Regions from separate parts of the Pseudomonas sp. Soil_N_39 genome, predicted to be linked through region 1. Evidence: predicted binding sites of a transcription regulator. Region 1 holds the regulator's gene; each other region holds the start of a gene.
The links. Region 1 encodes sigma-54, which starts transcription at its own class of promoters, with help from an activator protein. Its sites were predicted from a motif close to ANTGGCATNNANNTTGCTNT; they were not measured.
Positions count from the first base shown of each region.

Region 2: AC3A5O_RS23105 (circularly permuted type 2 ATP-grasp protein) is a predicted target of sigma-54. The motif match lies at 2,856-2,875, and genes of this name have one in related genera.
Region 3: glnK (P-II family nitrogen regulator) is a predicted target of sigma-54. The motif match lies at 3,249-3,268, and genes of this name have one in related genera.

Region 1 covers NZ_JBDGLI010000012.1:9,355-14,785, reverse strand. The annotation lists gene rapZ (RNase adapter RapZ) at 1-381, opposite strand, end outside; gene ptsN (PTS IIA-like nitrogen regulatory protein PtsN) at 384-848, opposite strand; gene hpf (ribosome hibernation-promoting factor, HPF/YfiA family) at 861-1,169, opposite strand; gene AC3A5O_RS18330 (RNA polymerase factor sigma-54) at 1,246-2,739, opposite strand; gene lptB (LPS export ABC transporter ATP-binding protein) at 2,904-3,629, opposite strand; gene lptA (lipopolysaccharide transport periplasmic protein LptA) at 3,629-4,177, opposite strand; gene lptC (LPS export ABC transporter periplasmic protein LptC) at 4,164-4,733, opposite strand; gene AC3A5O_RS18310 (KdsC family phosphatase) at 4,741-5,265, opposite strand; gene AC3A5O_RS18305 (KpsF/GutQ family sugar-phosphate isomerase) at 5,266-5,431, opposite strand, start outside.
Region 2 covers NZ_JBDGLI010000018.1:64,910-70,340, forward strand. The annotation lists gene AC3A5O_RS23080 (translation initiation factor 2) at 3-482, shown strand; gene AC3A5O_RS23085 (YkgJ family cysteine cluster protein) at 631-885, shown strand; gene AC3A5O_RS23090 (START domain-containing protein) at 931-1,539, shown strand; gene AC3A5O_RS23095 (hypothetical protein) at 1,679-1,915, shown strand; gene AC3A5O_RS23100 (ribonuclease E inhibitor RraB) at 2,117-2,458, shown strand; gene AC3A5O_RS23105 (circularly permuted type 2 ATP-grasp protein) at 2,907-4,316, shown strand; gene AC3A5O_RS23110 (alpha-E domain-containing protein) at 4,326-5,276, shown strand; gene AC3A5O_RS23115 (transglutaminase family protein) at 5,273-5,431, shown strand, end outside.
Region 3 covers NZ_JBDGLI010000002.1:292,279-297,709, forward strand. The annotation lists gene AC3A5O_RS03590 (hypothetical protein) at 1-1,235, shown strand, start outside; gene AC3A5O_RS03595 (sensor histidine kinase) at 1,480-2,757, shown strand; gene AC3A5O_RS03600 (accessory factor UbiK family protein) at 2,794-3,054, opposite strand; gene glnK (P-II family nitrogen regulator) at 3,470-3,808, shown strand; gene AC3A5O_RS03610 (ammonium transporter) at 3,842-5,176, shown strand; gene AC3A5O_RS03615 (secondary thiamine-phosphate synthase enzyme YjbQ) at 5,388-5,431, shown strand, end outside.

The sequences.
Region 1 (5,431 bases):
CAGCTGGCTTTCATCCTCGATGGCTTCGGCCAGGGAGCGGTTGGCGTTGCTCAGGGGGTGACGCCGACGGGTTTCGGAAAAACGCTTGAGCAGCGTCTCCTCATCGGCATCCAGGTACAGCACGTCGCACTGGATATGCCGGCTGCGCACTTCTTCGAGCAGTTCAGGAAAACGCGACAGGTGGCTCGGCAGGTTGCGCGCATCGATGGACACCGCCACCAGCGGCTGCGCCAGCTCGGTGTGGATCAGGGCACGTTCGGCCAGTTCCGGCAGCAGGCCGGCGGGCAGGTTGTCGATGCAATAGTAGCCGCTGTCCTCAAGCACGTTGAGGGCCGTGCTTTTACCGGAGCCGGAGCGGCCACTGACGATGATCATGCGCATGTTTAATGACCGTTCTGCTCGTCCAGGACCACCTGGTACAAAGCTTCGTTACTCGGCGCGCTGCGCAGTTTTTCGCGCACTTCCTTGCGGTCCAGCATGCTGGCTATCTGGCGCAGCAGCTCAAGATGCGCATCGGTCGCCGCTTCCGGAACCAGCAATACAAACAGCAGGTCGACCGGAGCGCCGTCGATGGCGTCGAAATCTATGGGGGTATCAAGGTGCAACAACGCGCTGATCGGCGCGGCACAACCCTTGAGACGGCAGTGAGGAATGGCGATGCCGTTGCCAAAACCGGTGGAACCGAGTTTTTCACGGGCAACCAGGGCCTCGAAGACGTCTTGCATTCCCAGATCCGGCACCTCGCGGTGGATCAGGTTGGCAATTTGTTCGAGGGCTTTCTTTTTACTGCCGCCCGGCGCGTTCACTTGGGAACGGCCGGGGGTCAGGATGGTTTCTAGTCGGATCATGGATTGGGGGGGTTAACGACCGGTCGCGCCCTGGAGGAGGCTCTGGGTCTTTTCCTTATGCTTTTTGAGTTGGCGATCCAGCTTGTCGGTCAGCAGGTCAATCGCGGCATACATGTCTGTGTGCTCTGCGTTGGCAACCACTTCTCCGCCGGGGATATGCAGCGTGGCTTCGATTTTCTGCAGCAGCTTCTCGACGTTCATCGTGACTTGCACGTTGGTGATCTTGTCGAAATGCCTCTCCAATCGGTCGAGTTTTTCGCCGATGTAGGTGCGCAGGGGTTCGGTCACTTCCAGTTGGTGTCCACTGATGTTGACTTGCATACAGCTTCTCCTTCGTTGCCAGTGCATAAAGCGGCAGGCAGAAATGCCTGCCACTGGAACGCTGTGGCGTGGCCTGTTACATCAGCCGCTTGCGTTCGCTCGAAGGCGCGATCCCGAGGGATTCGCGGTACTTGGCGACGGTACGGCGGGCCACCTGAATGCCTTGTGCCTCCAGTAAACCAGCGATCTTGCTGTCACTCAACGGCTTTTTCTGATTTTCCGCGGCCACCAGTTTTTTGATGATCGCGCGGATGGCCGTGGACGAGCATTCGCCGCCTTCGGAGGTGCTGACATGGCTGGAGAAAAAGTATTTCAATTCATAGATGCCCCGGGGGGTATGCATGAATTTCTGGGTGGTCACCCGGGAAATCGTCGATTCGTGCATGCCCACCGCTTCGGCAATGTCATGCAGGACCAATGGTTTCATCGCTTCATCGCCGTACTCCAGGAAGCCTCGCTGGTGCTCGACGATCTGGGTGGCTACTTTCATCAGGGTTTCGTTGCGGCTTTGCAGGCTCTTGATGAACCAGCGGGCTTCCTGCAACTGGTTGCGCATGAAGGTGTTATCGGCGCTGGTGTCGGCGCGCTTGACGAAACCGGCGTACTGGGCATTGACCCGCAGCTTGGGCACCGACTCCTGGTTGAGCTCCACCAGCCAGCGATCGTTGTGCTTGCGCACGATCACGTCGGGGACCACGTACTCAGGCTCGGTGGATTCGATCTGCGAGCCGGGGCGGGGGTTGAGGCTCTGCACCAGCTCGATGACCTGGCGCAGTTCATCTTCCTTGAGCTTCATGCGACGCATCAATTGGCTGTAGTCGCGACCGCCCAGCAGGTCGATGTAATCGGTGACCAGTCGCTTGGCTTCGGCCAGCCATGGCGTCTTGGCGGATAACTGGCGCAATTGCAGCAACAGGCACTCGCCCAGGTTGCGGGCGCCGATGCCGGCCGGTTCGAATTGCTGGATGCGATGGAGAACGGCTTCGATCTCGTCCAGCTCGATGTCGAGCTCGGGGTCGAAGGCTTCGAGGATTTCCTCGAGGGTCTCGTCCAGGTAGCCCTGGTTGTTGATGCAATCGATCAGCGTCACGGCGATCAGGCGATCGGTGTCGGACATCGGCGCCAGGTTCAGTTGCCACAACAGGTGGCTTTGCAGGCTCTCACCGGCAGAGGTGCGGGTGGTGAAGTCCCACTCGTCGTCATCGCTGCTGGGCAGGCTGCTGGCGCTGGTCTGGTAGACATCTTCCCAGGCCGTGTCCACGGGCAGCTCGTTGGGAATGCGTTCGTTCCATTCGCCATCCTCGAGGTTGTCCACCGTCGGGGCGGCTTCCTGGTAGGACGGTTCCGGGATCTCGGTGTTGGGCTTCTGCTCGACGTTGTCGGCCAGCGGGTCTGTGTTATCGAAGTCGTCGCCTTCTTCCTGGCGTTCGAGCATCGGATTGGACTCCAGGGCCTCCTGGATTTCCTGTTGCAGGTCCAGGGTCGACAATTGGAGCAGGCGGATGGCCTGTTGCAGCTGCGGTGTCATCGTCAGCTGCTGGCCCATTCTCAAGACTAGCGATGGTTTCATGGCAGGGGCTTAACACCTTATTCGCCGGCGCACATGCGCCATCCACTACAGGGCGCCGGAGCGCCAAACTTAAGCAAATTATATGCCTGAAACTGAAGTGTTTGCCTAGAGCGTCGCCATAATAAAATTAAACGACGCCCGGGCAATTCGCCAGACACGTGTGCTTACAGGCGGAACTCATGGCCCAGGTACACTTCCTTGACCAGGTCATTGGCCAGGATCGCGGCGGAGTCACCTTCGGCGATCAATTGGCCGTCATTGACAATGTAGGCGGTTTCGCAGATGTCCAGGGTCTCGCGCACGTTGTGGTCGGTGATCAGCACACCGATACCCTTGGCCTTGAGGTGATGGATGATCTGCTTGATGTCGCCCACCGAAATCGGGTCCACGCCGGCGAACGGTTCGTCGAGCAGGATGAACTTCGGTGCGGTGGCCAGGGCGCGGGCGATTTCCACACGACGCCGTTCACCACCCGACAGGCTCATGCCTAGGTTGTCGCGAATGTGGCTGATGTGGAATTCCTGTAGCAGGCTTTCCAGTTCCTGGCGACGGCCGGCCTTGTCGAGTTCCTTGCGGGTCTCGAGGATCGCCATGATGTTGTCGGCTACCGACAGTTTGCGGAAGATCGACGCTTCTTGCGGCAAATAGCCGATACCCGCCTTCGCCCGGCCGTGCATCGGCTGGTGGCTGACATCCAGGTCGTCGATCAACACGCGCCCCTGATCGGCCTGGACCAGGCCGACGATCATGTAGAAGCAAGTGGTCTTGCCCGCGCCGTTAGGGCCGAGCAGGCCAACGATCTGGCCGCTGTCGATGGACAGGCTGACATCACGCACGACTTGACGGCTCTTGTAGCTCTTGGCCAAGTGCTGAGCTTTCAGAGTTGCCATTACTGGGCCTTCTGCTCGTCGGTTTTCTTTTTCGGCTGGATCACCATGTCGATGCGCGGACGCGACTCGGTCACCTTGCTACCGGTGGCGCGACCGGCACTGGCCAGCTTCTTGACCGTGTCGTAGACGATTTTCTCGCCCTGGGTAACGTTGTTGTCCTTGTCGACGACCTTGGCGCGGTCGATCAGGACCACGCGATCCTGGGAGGCGTGGTACTGGATGGTCACCCCGTAGCCCTGGACGGGCTTAGTGTCGCCCACGGTTTGCATCTGCTCGAAATAGGCCAGGTTGCCCACCGAGGTCACCACATCGATATCGCCAGCCGGGGTGCGGGTGATGGTCACGGTGTTGCCGGTGACCTTCATCGAGCCCTGGGTGATGATCACGTCACCTTTATAGGTGGCGACGCCATTCTTGTCGTCGAGTTGGGCGTCGTCGGCCTGGATGCGGATAGGCTGGTCGCGGTCGTTGGGAAGAGCCCAGGCGCTCGCGCTTCCCAGTGCTGCGCCCAGACTGAGCAAAATAGGGAGGGTTTTAGCGAGCTTCATACTGTCCTCTTACGTTCGATAGCAGGTGTATCCTGCTTTCCTTCAAATACGCTTTCATTCCCGTGCCGGTCGATACACCCCCGGCGCCGTCGATTCTAACGGGTTGCTCGGTCTGCGCATATTCTTGCTGTGGGAATACGGTCATGCGTGTGCTGGTGATGATGGTCGTGCGGTTTTTCTCGTCGGTTCGGGCAACGCGTACCGAGTCGATCAGTTCCACTTCGGTGCCGCCGGAATTGACTTCGGCGTGCTCGCTCTGCACATGCCACGGGAATTCGGTGCCGCGGAACATGTTCAGGTCCGGTTTGGTGACCAGCGTAATGTCAGTGGCCTTTACGTGGTCGACCTTGTCGGACGTCATCTCATATTGCACTTTGCCGTCGGGCAGGTACTGCAGGGTATGGGTGTTGGTCGCGTACCAGTCGATCCGCTCCTCGACCTGGGGTGTAGTTTGGTCGAGAAACCGTTCGGGGCTGATGTTCCAATAGCCCACCGCGGCGAAAATCGCCGCGATACAGGCAAACACCACAATGGTGCGAATCTTTTTGCTCAGCATAAATGGCTCACAGGTACGCGGCGTTGGCCGCTTCGAGGCGGCCCTGGGCGCGCAGGATCAGTTCACAGAACTCGCGGGCCGCACCTTCGCCGCCTCGCGCCGTGGTGACGCCGTGGGCGTGCTCGCGGACGAAGCTGGCCGCATTGGCGACCGCCATGCCCAGGCCGACCCGGCGAATTACCGGCAGGTCCGGCAGGTCGTCACCGAGGTAGGCCACCTGTTCATAGCTTAGGTTGAGTTGACCCAGAAGCTCGTCCAGCACCACCAGTTTGTCCTCGCGCCCTTGGTAAAGGTGCGGGATGCCGAGGTTCTTCGCGCGCCGCTCGACCACCGGGGTCTTTCGGCCGCTGATGATAGCGGTCTGTACGCCGGCGGCCATCAGCATCTTGATGCCCTGGCCATCGAGGGTGTTGAAGGTCTTGAATTCGCTACCGTCTTCGAGGAAGTACAGGCGACCGTCAGTCAGCACGCCGTCCACATCGAACACGGCCAGCTTGATGGCTTTGCCCCGTTGCAACAGGTCTGTGTTCATTTACATGACTCCCGCACGCAGCAAATCGTGCATGTTCAGGGCGCCCACCGGACGGTCGTCGTCGTCGACGACCACCAGGGCGCTGATCTTGTGGTCTTCCATGATTTTCAGGGCCTCGGCGGCGAGCATCTCGGCGCGGGCAGTCTTGCCGTGAGGCGTCATGACT
Region 2 (5,431 bases), on a different contig from region 1:
CTATGAAAGCCATTGTTCCTGTTGCCTGGGTTTTGATCGGCCTGTTCAGTGCCTTCCAAATGGAAGGCGTCGCCGTGGCGGCTCCGGCGCAGGAAAAACCGGCCGTTAGTGCCACGAAGAATGCGTCGAAAAAAACCGCGGTGGCCAAGAAGCCGTCCGCTAAAAAGGCGGTTGCGGCGAAGAAAAAAAAGCGTGCCCCCATTGCTTCCAAGAGCAAATCCGCCCACCAGATCGCCAAGACCCCATTGCCACCGGCCAAGCTGGACCTGAGCCTGCCCCATGACATGGTCGAGGAACTGCAGCCACCGGGTAAGGTACCGCTGCCCAAGCGGGAACCGCTTTTACCGTCAATGTTCGGAGAGAAACCCGGACCGTTCCAGCTCAATGGCCGGTTGTTGAGCAATGAAATGCAGCTGCCGTTGCGCAATCAGGAGCGCAACGAGGTGGAAGGTGCGGCACTGGATTTCGAGTTCAAGCAGTAAACCTTCCACAGGTATGCAGCTCGTCGCTGACCGTTCGGTCATCTCGCCAAGGGCAAAAAAACACGCAGACGGTAATTTAAAACGAGTGTTTTAGCCGTTACTCTGTGTGCTGTTATTCATCATTACCTGTCGTGAGGATGTTCTCGTCATGAAGTGCCGTGAAGGCTGTGGCGCCTGTTGCATCGCCCCTTCCATCAGCTCACCGATTCCTGGCATGCCCCAAGGCAAACCGGCGGGAGAACGTTGCGTGCAATTGTCAGTCGATAACCTGTGCCGGATCTTCGGCCAGCCGGGGCGTCCGGCGGTGTGCTCGGCATTTGAAGCCGACGTCGAGGTGTGCGGCAGCAGCAGTGAAGAGGCCATCCGGTTGATCGGTTGGTGGGAGCAAGTCACGGCAGCGTAGTGAACGGATCCGAAATGAACGAACTTGGACAATAAGGAAAAGACTATGGGTTCGCTGCATCGTATGGCTGTGTTGTGTGGGTTGACCGTGTTGCTGGCAACGGCCACCGCTCAGGCAGAGGACTGGCAGGTTGCCAAGGAGAAGGACGGCATCAAGGTTTCCCTCAGTGAAGTGACGGGCTCCAAGTACAAGGCCTATCGCGGCGTGACGGTGATGAAAACCACCATGGCCAAGTTGCGGAGCCTGCAGGAGGACGTTGCTGGCGCCTGCGCCTGGATCCATGAGTGCAAGAGCCAGAAACTGCTCAAGCACGAAGGCGACAAGAGCTGGACTTATACCCAATTCAACACGCCATGGCCGGTCACGCCTCGGGACTCGGTGCTGGAAGTCATCACCGAGGAGGGCGCGGACGGCAGCCTGACCCGCAAGCTCAAGGGCTTACCTGAGTATTTGCCTGAGGAGAAGGGCTTTGTGCGTGTGACAAAGGTCGACGGTTTCTGGAAGTTCACTCCCAAGGGCGCGGACCAGGTCGAAGTGATCTATCAAGTGCACACCGAGCCGGGTGGTAGCGTACCGTCCATGGTGGCTAACAAGTTCGTGGTGGATGCGCCGTTCAACACCCTCAAGGCCCTGAAGGAACGCGCCGAAAAGTGATTGGCCAGGTTGCACAAAAGAGACCGCCCTTGAGGCGGTCTTTTCATGTGTGCCGTCCAGGCATCCAGCGGAACGATTATCCAGCCCTCAATGTCGAGATAAAGGTAAGCCAGGCCCTGAATTGATCAAGGAGACACTGATGCAAAAGTGGGAAATCACTTTCATTGACGATCACGGTGTAAAAACCGTTCAGCAATTCGACTATGACCAGAAACCCACCATGGAGCAGGCTGCCCAACTGATTCGCGAAAGATTGCTTCCAGTGCTCAACAAGCTGGATATGAATGACTTGGAGAACCGAACCGAAGACCCGACAGTCAAGAACCTCAAGTCCCAGAACAGCATCGAAATCCTCAGCATTACACCGATTTCATGAAACCTTGCCTGGTCTCGCTTGGCAGTGGCCATCACTTGCGGCTACTCTGCAATTGAGATCAGCGAAAGGATCGCCAAGGTCCGGTCTTGTCAGCTACATGCTTGTGTCCCGACGGCCATTTGATGCCGTATCGCTTGCAGCCTGAGGGCTTCTCGCACGGGAAGACGGAAAGTCTATCCATCGGTTTTAGGAGGACGTTTCATGAGCACAGCCTATCAAGAAGACATCAGCACCAGCGTATTGCGCCGCATGAAAGAAGGCGGTTTCGATTTTTCCCGATTCCATCCCATTGAGTTCTACGCCATTTTCCCGGACGAGGAGCGGGCGCGCAGGGCGGCAGGTCATTTTCGGGGCGAATCGTTGAACGCGCAGATCAGTGCACGGGACGACGGGGCTTGGTCATTGGAACTGAGCCGGGTGATGTATGCCACTTACGATGACATAGGAGACTTCGAGCAAGACTTTGAGGCAGTCGTCGAACCCTTGGGTGGCGTTATCGAGGGCTGGGGTGTCAAGCAAGAGATCCGGCGGCTGCAGGCCTGACAGTCTCTCACCGCAACCACAGCAACGGCTGACCTTTGTGTCGGCCGTTTTCATGTCTGCGGATTACCCGAAAATCCTTGTGGGAGCCGAGCTTGCTCGCGATGACAGTGGGTCAGCTTGCATCAATGTTGAATGCACCGACGCCATCGCGAGCAAGCTCGGCTCCCACAGGGATTTGTGGCAGATGTCGAATATGTGAGTAACACCACCGCCGCCCGGTTTGTACCTAACTGTATCCAGACCGCGCCGCTTCGTTTTTCCATGGCTATGCTCAGGAGAGCGACGCCCCTGCGTCGCAATGAAGCGGGGGCGGCGGGTTGGGGGCATCTGCTGCACTGTAAAAGTGCACGGCCTCTCAATGGAGATTCCAACCCGTTGATCATAAAGCGTTTATGCCGATGGCACGGGGCTTGCGAAGCCTTGCTGCCAGGGTGACAAGGAGTACGGCATGATCCGCAGCGGTTTTGATGAAATGTACGATGCCGACGGCCAGGTCCGCCCGCACTATCAGGCGTTTGCCCGCTGGCTGGCCGAAACGCCCGACGAGTTGCTGGCGCAACGCAGGCGTGAAGCCGACCTGTTGTTTCATCGTGCCGGCATTACGTTCACGCTCTACGGCGACGAGCAAGGGACCGAGCGCCTGATCCCGTTCGATACGATCCCGCGCAGCATCCCGGCCAGCGAATGGCGGGTGGTCGAGCGCGGCTGCATCCAGCGGGTCAAGGCACTGAACATGTTCCTGGCCGACCTCTACCACGAACAACGGATCATCCGGGCCGGTATCATTCCCGCCGAGCAGGTGCTGGCCAACGAACAGTACCAACTGGCGATGCAAGGGCTGGACCTGCACCGTGACATCTATGCGCACATTTGCGGTGTCGACCTGGTACGCGACGGTGACGGCACCTACTACGTGCTCGAAGATAATCTGCGTACGCCCAGCGGCGTCAGCTACATGCTCGAAGACCGCAAGATGATGATGCGCCTGTTCCCCGAACTGTTCGCCGCCCAGCGCATCGCCCCCATCGACCACTATCCGAACCTGCTGCTCGACACCCTGAAAAGCTCCAGTCCGCTGGACGACCCCAGCGTCGTGGTGCTGACGCCGGGGCGTTTCAACAGCGCATTCTTCGAGCACGCGTTCCTGGCCCGGGAGATGGGCGTGGAGTTGGTGGAAGGCGCCGACCTGTTCGTACGGGATGACAGAGTGTTCATGCGCACCACCGACGGGCCGAAGGCGGTGGATGTGATCTACCGTCGCCTCGACGACGCGTTCCTTGATCCACTGGCCTTCAATCCGGATTCGATGCTCGGCGTACCGGGCCTGTTGTCCTCCTACCGTTCCGGCAACGTGGTGCTGGCCAATGCCATCGGCACGGGCGTGGCGGACGACAAGTCGGTGTACCCGTTCGTCACCGACATGATCCGCTTTTACCTGGACGAAGAGCCGATCCTGAAGAACGTTCCTACATGGCAGTGTCGTAATCCTGCTGAGCTTTCCCACGTACTGGCCAATCTTCCCGACCTGGTGGTCAAGGAAACCCAGGGTTCCGGCGGTTATGGAATGCTGGTGGGGCCGGCCGCGACGACGGCGCAAATCGATGCCTTTCGCGAGCGGATCAAGGCCAAGCCGCATGCCTACATCGCCCAGCCGACGCTGTCGCTCTCGACGTGCCCGACCTTTGTCGAAAACGGCATCGCCCCGCGCCACATCGACTTGCGGCCGTTTGTGCTGGCTGGCCGCGAGACCCGCGTGGTCCCTGGCGGGCTGACGCGGGTGGCGTTGCGCGAAGGCTCCCTGGTGGTGAATTCATCCCAGGGCGGCGGCACCAAGGACACTTGGGTGGTCGAGGATTGAGGAGCTGCCATGCTGAGTAGAACCGCCTCGGACCTGTACTGGATGTCGCGCTACCTGGAGCGGGCCGAAAACCTCGCTCGGATGCTCGACGTCAGTTATTCGTTGTCATTGATGCCCCAGGACGGGCGTGGCGACGGCCTGCACGAGCTGGCCATGCCGCTGCTGATTACTGGCACGCTGGACGATTACCGGGAGCGACACGGTGACTTGCACGCCGAGCGCCTGCTGCATTTCTTTGCCCTGGAAGCGGCCAACCCGGCCAGCATCTACAGCTGTCTCGGTTCCGCGCGCGTCAGTGCCCATGCGGTACGTGGTCGAATCACCGCCGACATGTGGGAAAACATCAACGCCACCTGGCTGGAAATTCGCGGTATCGGCGAGCAAGGCTTGAATCGCTACGGCATGAGCCGTTTCTGCGAGTGGATCAAGGAGCGCTCGCACCTGTTTCGTGGCGCGACCTACGGCACCATCATGCGTAACGACGCGTTCCGGTTCATTCGCCTGGGAACCTTTATCGAAAGGGCCGACAACACTCTGCGCTTGCTCGACGCCCGCTACGAAATGGCCGGCGACCAGGCCGACGCGGTCAGCGACGGTACGGCCCACGCCTACTACCAATGGAGCGCGTTGTTGCGGGCCTTGTCGTCCTTCGAGGCCTACACCGAGATCTACCGTGAGGCCCCGGGCGCTCGCCATGTGGCTGAGTTGCTGCTGTTGCGCGCCGACGTGCCGCGTTCGCTGCGCGCCTGTACCGAAGAAATCAACCAGATCCTCGCGAGCCTGCCGGGCACCAACGGCCGGCAGGCACAACGGCTGGCGGCGGAAATGGACGCACGCCTGCGCTACACCGGCATCAACGAAATCCTCGACGGGGGCCTGCATGCCTGGCTCACCGAATTCATCCCACTGGTCCGTGAACTGGGCAATGCCATTCACAGTTCCTACCTGGAGGTCATATGAGACTCTCGATCAGCCACGAAACGGCCTACCACTATGAAGACCAGGTTCGCGCCAGCATCCAGTACCTGCGCCTGACGCCCCACGACAGCGAACGCCAGCATGTGCTGAGTTGGCAACTGGATTTGCCCCGGCCGGTGCGGGCGCAACTGGATCCG
Region 3 (5,431 bases), on a different contig from region 1:
AGAATTATATAGCGCTCCGAAACAAGGATAAAAAATTAAGAATTACCTTGTTCATACACGGCGGCTTGAATAATTTTTCTACAGCGGTTGATCGTCCTGGAAGAATGGTCGATGACATGCTCGCTGATCATCAATACCCTATCTTTATTGCTTGGAATTCCGATTTCTGGCCTAACTATGCTGACCATCTATTTAGAATTCGAAAAGGGCTTAATAGACCGGTGCTGGGTGCGATGACCTCTCCCGTTGTGTTGATCGAGGATTTAGGGCGGTCCTTGGTCAGGGTTCCATCATCGATGTACAAGGAAATTTCAGACCCGGTCGCGGTGTCCAAAAGCGTCAATAGCGTTGATGAAGCAGACTACCAGAGAAGAGTTGATAAACTGGACGATATGGGATTTCAAGTAAGTAATTCGCCGCCCCATGTCGGTGTTGGCAGTGATTACTATACCGTGTGGAATCCAGTCAAGTTGGGGATGGCCCCCTTGGTCGACGGCTTTGGAACCGGGGCATGGGATGGAATGCTGCGTCGTACTGACTTGGTGCTGACTAAAAATATCGCGTTTGAAGGCGATTTAATCACCGAGCCAGATAAAGAGTTCAAGGGGCCGGTTCGCTACGCTGATACAGCCGTTACCGCATTGCTCCATCGTTTGGAAAAAAAGGGCGATCAACAGGGTTCCCCATATCCCGTTGATGGGAGTGAGATAAATATTGTTGGGCATAGTATGGGGGCGATCGTCGCGGTTAATATCCTTGCCAGGCATCCGGATATTAACGTGAATAACCTGGTGTTTATGGGCGCTGCAGCGCGGGTAAAAGAAGTCGAGAACGTTGTTGTGCCTTGGTTGGTAACAAGGCCTGAAGTGGACTTCTGGAATTTGAGCTTGGACCCATACAGAGAAATTGGTGAAAATTTCTTTCATGACTTCATGCCGCGCGGGAGTCTCTTGAACTGGATTGACTATACGTTTGGCGAAGTCAATTCATTCAAGGATCGAACGGCTGGGTCTTGGTGGAATATGACGCGGTTGGCTGAAGATGTTTTCCCGAATGCCCAGGTTGTTGATGACGTGGCATGTTACAGACCGCTGCGCAATAGGGTGCACTTAACTCGCTTCCCCATCGATAATCACGGTAAGTGGCCACAGAAACATGGAGAGTTTGCAGACTACAAGTTCTGGCGGGAGAGCTACTGGATGGCTGAGTCTGCGGTGAAACTGGACAGGCCATAAAGGTTCACGGTAGCCAATGTGAAGAGCGCGGAGCGTTAAGGCGTTCCGCGCTTACCCTGTGCAACTCCCTTGGCATTCTGCTGACAGTGTCTTCAGGTTGTGGACCTTTCCGCTTTCTTCACTATCACGGGGGCTCTACAAAAAGCTCCGTCGGCGGGCAAATTGTCCGGGACCGGCCCTCTGCTAGACTCGATTTTGCCCAGTCGGCACTTGGCGGTATCAACGGCACAGGGAGGAAGTGGCCATGAACGATCTGCTGGCTTTGTTAACCGACAAGCGCTTCATGCCCCACGGACATTGCTATATGTGGCGTCCGGATCTGCTGTGGACCAATGTGATCGCCGATGGCTTGATCACCCTGTCCTACGTCACCATCCCCTTCACCCTTCTGTACTTTATCCACAAGCGCAAGGATGTGCCGTTCGATTGGATGCTGGCGGCCTTCGGCGTGTTTATCCTGGCCTGCGGGACCAGCCACGTGATGGAAATCCTGACCATTTGGCAGCCTTATTACTGGTTGTCGGCACTGGTCAAGGTGATCACCGCGATTGCCTCGGTGATTACCGCCATCCTGCTGGTCCGGCTGGTGCCGGCGGCCCTGAAGATTCCCAGCCCGCGGCAATTGGCCAAGGTCAACGACGAGTTGCGCGAGGCGCAGGCCGAGCTGGTGACTACTGCGCGCCGGGCCGGCATGGCGGAGATCGCCACCAATGTATTGCACAACGTGGGCAATGTGCTCAATAGCGTCAACGTGTCAGCCCAAGTCCTCTACGAGAAGGTGCACACCTCCAAGGGACCGGGGGTGGCGAAGGTCGTCCAGTTGATGAAGGAACATCCCGATGACCTCGGCGACTTCATCAGCAGCGACCCGAAAGGGCGCGCGCTACCGGACTATCTCGACAAGCTGGCCGACGCGCTGGCAATCGAGCAGCAGGTCATGATCGCCGAATTGGCGCAGTTGACCCGCCGGATCGACCACATCAAGGAAATCGTCGCCACCCAGCAATCCTATGCCGGCAATGCCAGCGTCCTGGAGCCGGGCTCGTTGCGAGAGCTGCTTGAGGATGTCGTGCGCATTTGCGATGTGTCCCTGGCCCGCCACCACATCACCCTGATCAAGGAATTCAGCGATATCCCGCAAATGCCATTGGATAAGCACCGAGTGCTGCAGATCCTGGTCAATCTGATCAACAACGCCAAGCAGGCGCTGGACGCAGGCGTGAACCGTCCGCCACAGATCATCCTGCGCCTGGAGCTCGTTGACGATGAGCGTGTGCGGGTCGAGGTCGAGGACAATGGCGAGGGGATTTCCCAGGACAATCTTGCGCGGGTGTTCGAGCACGGCTTCACCACGCGTGTCGGCGGCCACGGCTTTGGTTTGCATAGCTGCATTCTGGCGGCGCACGAGATGGGCGGCGACCTGACCGTGCAGAGCGCCGGGCCGGGCCGCGGCGCGCTGTTTAGCCTGGAGCTGCCGCTGGCGCTCACACCGGACCAGGCTCAGCGGGCGGCGAATGCTTGAGTGACCTGTCAGAGCCTGTAACGTGAGCCGGGGGGGTTAATCCTGTACCGGAGCCAATCGTGCTTCCAGCTCGGCGACCTTGGCCTCCAGGCTTTCGAGCCGTGCCCGGGTCCGGGCCAGCACGACCATCTGGCTGTCGAATTCCTCCCGGCTGACCAAGTCCAGCTTGCTGAAGCCGCTTTGCAGCAAGGCCTTGAACTGGCTTTCGATTTCGCTTTTGGGCAGCGACGTGTCGCCACTCAAAATACGGGAGGCGTGGCCGCTCAGGGCGTCGAGAAGGTCTTTGGGCGCAAGCATGTGCAGGTGTCCTGGAAACGATGGCGGGCAGTGTACCACGCAGTGTCTATAGTCAATTGGCGAGCCAGGGATGCACGCTTTTCGCGCATGGGGTCGGGCGGCGCTGCACTGTTGTTGTGCGTATCGCTGCGGTTCGTGGTGCGGTACACGTCGAACAGGTGCCCAAGGGGCTGAAATCAGAGGGTTTGGGTGCAGATGGCAAGGTTTCTGCTTAGAGGCTGATGACCCATGCACTGATGCAGTCGCTGTGACGAATGCAGTGCAGCAGGCGGAACGGGGAGTTTCGTCAGGATCGGTTAACTGGCACCTGTCGGGCAACTTGGGCCGACGACGCGTTACAAAGCCAGGCACTGCGCTTAGACTTGAGTCGGGTTTGTTTTCCTGGGGCAAGTCCACCAATTCGGGAGAAAGTTTCATGAAGCTAGTCACTGCCATCATCAAGCCGTTCAAGTTGGACGACGTGCGCGAGTCGTTGTCCGAGATCGGCGTGCAGGGCATTACCGTTACTGAGGTCAAAGGCTTCGGTCGGCAGAAGGGTCACACCGAGCTGTATCGCGGCGCGGAATACGTGGTCGATTTCCTGCCCAAGGTGAAGATCGATGTCGCTATTGACGACAAGGACCTTGACCGGGTGATCGAGGCAATCACCAAGGCCGCCAACACCGGCAAGATCGGTGACGGGAAGATCTTTGTGGTCAATCTGGAACAGGCTATCCGCATCCGTACCGGCGAAACCGATACCGACGCTATCTAAGCCGCCAAACCCAACGCCCCAGGAGAAAACAATATGACTCTGCGTAAATTCGCAGGGCTAGGAGCCCTGTTGTCCTTCGCAATGCCTGGCCTGGCCATGGCAGAAGAAGCGGCAGCCCCTGTCCTGAACTCCGGCGACACCGCCTGGATGCTCACGGCCACGATTCTTGTACTGTTCATGACCATTCCCGGCCTGGCACTGTTCTACGGTGGCATGGTCCGCTCGAAAAACCTTCTTTCCGTGATGATGCAGTGCTTTGCCATTACCGGTCTGATCAGCGTTCTGTGGGTCATCTATGGCTACAGCATCGCGTTCGACACCACCGGCATGGAGCAGGGTGTCGTCAACTTCAATTCCTTCGTTGGCGGTTTCGGCAAAGCGTTCCTGGCGGGTGTGACGCCAGCCAGCCTGACCGGCCCGGCGGCGCTGTTCCCTGAAGCGGTGTTCATCACCTTCCAGATGACGTTCGCCATCATCACCCCGGCCCTGATCGTCGGTGCATTTGCCGAGCGGATGAAGTTCTCCGCCATGCTGATCTTCATGGGCGTGTGGTTCACCCTGGTGTATGCACCGATTGCGCACATGGTCTGGTCCGGCAACGGCGGCCTGATGTGGGACTGGGGCGTGCTGGACTTCGCCGGCGGCACCGTGGTGCACATCAACGCCGGTATCGCCGGCCTGGTGGCGTGCCTGGTACTGGGCAAGCGCAAAGGCTTCCCGACCACGCCAATGGCGCCGCATAACCTGGGTTACACCCTGATGGGTGCGGCCATGCTGTGGGTCGGCTGGTTCGGTTTCAACGCCGGTTCCGCTGTCGCTGCCAATGGCACTGCCGGCATGGCGATGCTGGTGACCCAGATCGCGACCGCTGCGGCGGCGCTGGGCTGGATGTTTGCCGAGTGGATCACCCACGGCAAGCCAAGCGCGCTGGGCATTGCTTCGGGCGTGGTGGCCGGCCTGGTTGCAATCACCCCGGCTGCCGGCACCGTGGGCCCGATGGGCGCCCTGGTCATCGGCCTGGCGGCGGGCGTGGTGTGCTTCTTCTGCGCCACCAGCCTCAAGCGCAAGCTCGGTTATGACGATTCCCTGGACGCCTTCGGCGTGCACGGCATCGGCGGTATCCTCGGCGCGATCCTGACCGGTGTGTTCGCAGCGCCCGCCCTGGGTGGCTTCGGCACCGTGACCGATATCGGCGCGCAAGTGTGGATTCAATTCAAAGGCGTGGGTTTCACGGTGGTCTACACCGGGATCGTCACCTTCATCATCCTCAAGGTCCTGGACGCCGTCATGGGTCTGCGTGTCACTGAGGAAGAAGAGGCTGTGGGCCTGGACCTGGCCCAGCACAACGAGCGTGGCTACAACCTGTAAGTACGCGCCATAAAAAATGCCCGGTTCGCCGGGCATTTTTTTGTCTGGAATTTGTCATTGCTCACAAGGTACCGCGGTTTTCCGACGCCTTTTGTTGTGGATGCGACATAGGTTTTTATACCGCCAAAGGCTTACACCGAAGCAAGAATATTAGGGCCTTTGTTTTTTCCCAGAGCGCGCTAGAATGCGCGCCGAACGTGCGGAGATCTGTATGTGGCAACAGACGCTGATAACCCTGCGGGCAAAGCCCCGGGG